2 regions of the Micromonospora sp. NPDC002389 genome follow, and region 2 is predicted to be linked to the other one. Evidence: predicted binding sites of a transcription regulator. Region 2 holds the regulator's gene; the other holds the start of a gene.
The links. The regulator HspR, encoded in region 2, represses chaperone genes until heat shock. The targets are predictions, from matches to a motif close to TTGAGTNNNNNNNACTCAA.
Positions count from the first base shown of each region.

Region 1: lon (endopeptidase La) is a predicted target of HspR. The motif match lies at 1,310-1,328, and genes of this name have one in related genera.

Region 1 is NZ_JBEOWP010000008.1:190,141-192,535, reverse strand. Features, by position in the region: gene lon (endopeptidase La) at 1-1,286, opposite strand, end outside; gene ABT008_RS17565 (histone-like nucleoid-structuring protein Lsr2) at 1,553-1,897, shown strand; gene ABT008_RS17560 (hypothetical protein) at 1,970-2,395, opposite strand, start outside.
Region 2 is NZ_JBEOWP010000009.1:276,606-279,000, forward strand. Features, by position in the region: gene ABT008_RS19535 (hypothetical protein) at 1-147, shown strand, start outside; gene ABT008_RS19540 (hypothetical protein) at 394-666, opposite strand; gene ABT008_RS19545 (heat shock protein transcriptional repressor HspR) at 848-1,285, opposite strand; gene dnaJ (molecular chaperone DnaJ) at 1,314-2,395, opposite strand, start outside.

The sequences.
Region 1 (2,395 bases), on a different contig from region 2:
GCGGCGGCGGGGTCACCGGCGTACCCGACGGAGAGCTTGTCGACCTCGTCGAGCAGCACCACCGGGTTCATCGAGCCGGCCTCGCGCAGCGCCCGCACGATCCGGCCGGGCAGCGCGCCGACGTAGGTGCGCCGGTGGCCCCGGATCTCGGCCTCGTCGCGTACGCCGCCGAGGGAGACCCGGACGAACCTGCGGCCGAGCGCCCGGGCGACGGACTCGCCGAGGCTGGTCTTGCCGACGCCGGGCGGGCCCGCCAGGGCCAGCACCGCACCGGAGCCGCGACCGCCGACCACACCGAGGTTGCGGTCGGCCCGCCGGTTGCGCACCGCCAGGTACTCCAGGATGCGGTCCTTCACGTCGGCCAGGCCGGCGTGGTCGGCGTCGAGCACGGCCCGCGCCGCCGCCAGGTCGGTGTTGTCCTCGGTACGCGTGCTCCACGGCATCTCCAGCACCGTGTCGAGCCAGGTACGGATCCAGCCCGCCTCCGGGGAGGCGTCACTGGCCCGCTCCAGCTTGCCGACCTCGCGCAGTGCCGCCTCGCGTACCTTCTCGGGCAGGTCGGCGGACTCGACGCGGGCCCGGTAGTCGGCGGAGCCTTCCGGGGCGTCCTCGCCGAGTTCCTTGCGGATCGCGGCGAGTTGCTGGCGCAGCAGGAACTCCCGCTGCGACTTCTCCAACCCCTCGCGGACGTCGGAGTTGATCTGCTCGGTGACCTCCTGCTCGGCGAGGTGGTCCTTGACCCAGCCGACGAGCAGTTCCAGCCGGGCGGTGACGTCCGGCGCGGCGAGCAGTTCGGTCTTCTGCGCCAGGGTGAGCCAGGGCGCGTAGCCGGCCGAGTCGGCCAGTTCGGAGAGGTCGGTCATCCGCTCCATCGCGTCGATGACCTGCCATGCGCCGCGCTGTTGCAGCACGGAGGTCACCAGGGCGCGGTATTCGCGGGCCAGTTCCCGTGCCTTGCCGGCCGGGGCGGGCTCGTCGATCTCGGTCGCCTCGACCCAGAGCGCCGCGCCGGGCCCGGGCACCCCGGAGCCGATGCGGGCGCGGGCGAGGCCGCGGACGACTGCGGCGGGCTCGCCGCTGGGCAGCCGACCGACCTTCTCGATGGTGGCGATCGCGCCGACGGAGCCGTACTCGCCGTCGAGGCGGGGCACGGCGAGCAGCCTGCGGTCGCCGGTGGCGCGGGCCGCGTCGACGGCGGCCTGGGTGGTCGGGTCGAGGGTCACCGGGATGACCATGCCGGGCAGCAGTACCGCGTCGGTCAGTGGGAGTACCGGAAGAGTTGCCATCGAACACCTGCTATCGCATTGAGTTGAGCGTGTCTGACTCAAGTCGACGCGCGCCACCGTTGTTCCACGGTGTGACCCAGCACACGAACCACCCCGACCTTCAGGTGGCGCCGACACATCCGTACCGACCACGGGAACGCCGGGTAATCGGGATTTACGCGCGGCGCAAAACGCGAGAGCCGGCAAGCAGGGGCTTTTGTTGCGCAATTGCCGGGCGATGAGTCAAACTTTGACCACACCCCGCCAGACACAGGGAGTAATCGACGATGGCGAGAAAAGTAATCACGGTGCTGACTGACGACCTCGACGGCGGAAAGGCCGATCGGACGGTCGAGTTCAGCCTGGATGGCGTGAGCTACACCATCGACGTCTCCGACGAGAACGCGGGAGTCCTGCGCAAGGCGCTGGATCCGTTTATCAATGCGGGCCGACGGCTTGGACGCGGCAGCACCGACACCGGTCGCGGTCCGCGTCGGGTCACCGCTGCGGCCCCCGGAATGAACCGCGAGCAGAACCGCGCGATCCGGGAATGGGCGGTCAGCAACGGCTACAAGATTTCCGAGCGGGGTCGTATCCCGGTCGAGGTCGTCGAGGCGTACAAGAACCGCTGAACAGCGGCATCGCCACACAACGTCGCGGGCCGTCCGGAACGAGGTTCCGGACGGCCCGCGTGTCGTTTCGGGTCAGTTGACCTGGATCCGCACCGCGTCGAAGGCGGGGGTCTGGTTGGCCCGCTCCGACATCGGGATACGGTGCGAGCCGTCACCGGCCCAGACCGCGCACTGCGCGGTGCCGGAGTCCGGCAGACCCGGGATCTGGATGACCACGCTGTCCGGCTGGCGACCGCCGCCGCCGTCCTCGGTGGCCACGAAGAAGGCCGGTACCGGATCCGCCGCCGGCGCCTCGTCGGTGTTGTTCAGCATCCGGCAGGCGGTGTGGAAGTGGCCTCGGGTCAGGCCCTCACCGTTGAGCAGCGAGCTCTCCAGGTAGTAGCCACCCTGACCGGCCGGAAGGAACCGGTCCCGGACCAGGTTGCGGGTGCTGACCCGCAGCGAGAAGCCCTCGTTGCGGTTGATCTGCTGCGGGAACTCGGTGATCAGCAGCGACGG
Region 2 (2,395 bases):
AAGCTGGTCGACCAGGCCGAGCGCAACGGCGACGAGATGATGCGCACTTGGGCGCACAACAGCCGGGTCCTGCTGTCGCGGCCGGAGCTGTTCGTGTATCGCGAGTGGTGTGAAGGTGGGTTGGTTCGCGAGGGTCGGCGGCTTTAGTGGTTGCTGTGGGGGGTGTGGCCCTACCGTGCCCGGCTCCGGGCGGTCAGGCTTGATCCCTGCGCCGGGCACGGTAGGGCCACACCCGGCGAGCGGAGAGACTGCCGCCGACACCCGCTGGGGGTGGACGTCTGTTGGGCGAGACCTTGGCGTGCCTGGGCAGCCGGGGGCGTGACTTGGGGGGTGTCGACGGGCCGGGAACCCCCGTGGCTCCCGGCCCGTACGTCTGTGGCCCCTCTTCGGTCTTCAGCGGGGTGGGCCGCCGTGTTCTCGGCGGTGCTGGTCGGTCCGTACCCGGCCGGCGCCGTGACCGGCTCGGCCCTGGCCTGGACCGGCGGACCGGCTGCCCGACTGGGTAGGGCCGGTGGATCGGCCGCCCTGGCCGCTGAACCGACCGCTGCGGACCTGGTCGGCGAACCGCCCCTTGGTGATCCGGTCGAAACGCCGTTGGACGTTCTCGGCCAACCTGTCGAATCGGCGTTCCGCCTGTTCGGCCACCTTCTTCGCCGCGTCCGTCATGGCTCCCCCCGCCAGCACCCAAGTCCGAATTGAGTTATTTGGGCCTGATTTTCAGGGTAACGGAGCCAGGTTGGGGACGGGGTGGATTCGGCCGGGTCCTGGCCGCGAACACGATCCCGCCCCGGCGCAGACACGATTCGGCCCCGGCGCGGTTGTCACCGCACCGGGGCCGGATCGATCGTCAGCGGCCGGGGCTGCGTCGGGGACGCCAGACCACCAGGGCCGTGGAGGTCTGGTTGGTCGGCACCAGGTCACGACCCGGGAAGCGGGCCAGCGACTCCAGCTCGGCGATCCGGCGGTACGCGGCCTCCAGCTCGGCCTCCAGGTGGGCGACCCGCTGCTGTGCCTGCTCGAACAGCCGCTCCAAGCCGATGATCCGCTTGATCCCGGCCAGGTTGACGCCGTCGTCCTGGCTGAGCCGCTGCACCTCGCGCAGCAGGACCACGTCCCGCACGCTGTAGCGGCGACCGCCACCGGCCGCCCGGCCGGCCTGCACCAGGCCCAGCCGGTCGTACTGTCGCAACGTCTGCGGGTGCATCCCCGCCATCCGCGCCGCGACCGAGATCATCAGCACCTTGGCCTCGTAGGTGGGGTCATCCGAACCGACGAACCCGTCCATCCCGTTCACCTCCGCACCGCTTCACCGATCATCCGCTCCGACGCACCCGCGCGTCGAGATGTTCCCGCGCCGCCGGCGGGGTCTGCTCGGCGAACGTCTCCAGGGCCGCGCGTGCCTCGTCGGAGACCCGGGCCGGCACCACCACGTCGAGCGTGACGAGCAGGTCCCCGGTCTGGCCGTCCCGACGGCTGACCCCCTTGCCCCGGGCCCGCAGGATCCGGCCACTCGGCGTACCCGCCGGCACCCGCAGGGTCACCGCGCCGTCGAGCGTCGGCACCCGCAGGTCGGTGCCGAGCACCGCCTCGGTGAAGGTGATCGGCACGGTCAGCGTGAGGTCGTCACCGGAGCGCCCGAACAGCTCGTCCGGCCGCACCTTGACGTGCACGAACAGGTCTCCCGCCGGGCCGCCGCGCTCGCCCGGCTCGCCCCGGCCCGCCAGCCGGATCCGCTGCCCGTCGGCCACTCCGGCGGGGAAACGGACGTTGAGCGTACGGGCCTTGGTGACGCCGCCCGTGCCCTGGCACTCCGGGCACTTCTCGTCGACCACGGTCCCGGCGCCCTGACAGTTGCGGCAGGGCTCGGCGAGGCTGAACGCACCCTGGTTGCGGTGGTTCACCCCGGCACCGTGGCAGACCTGGCAGGTCCTCGGCACGGTGCCCGGCTTCGCACCGTTGCCGTGGCAGGTGTCGCAGACCCCCGGTGCCCGCAACGTCAGCGGCAGGGTCACCCCCCGGACCGCGTCGTCGAAGTCGAGCGCCACCTCGGTCTCGATGTCGCGTCCCCGGGCCGGGCCGGTGGCGCCTCCGCCACCCGCGCCGCCCGAGAAGATCGAGCTGAACAGGTCCGAGATGCCGCCACCGGCGAACCGGCCACCGCCGGCCGACTGCGCGTTGCCGAACAGGTCGGAGACGTCGAACGGCATGCCGCCGGGCTGGCCTCCCGGGCGGGCACCGCGCCGGAACGCGCCCGAGCCGAACAACGAGCGCATCTCGTCGTACTCGCGGCGTTTGGCGTCGTCACCGAGCACCGCGTACGCCTCGGAGACCGACTTGAAGCGCTCCTCGGCCTTGGGGTCACCGGGGTTGTGGTCCGGGTGCGACTCGCGGGCGA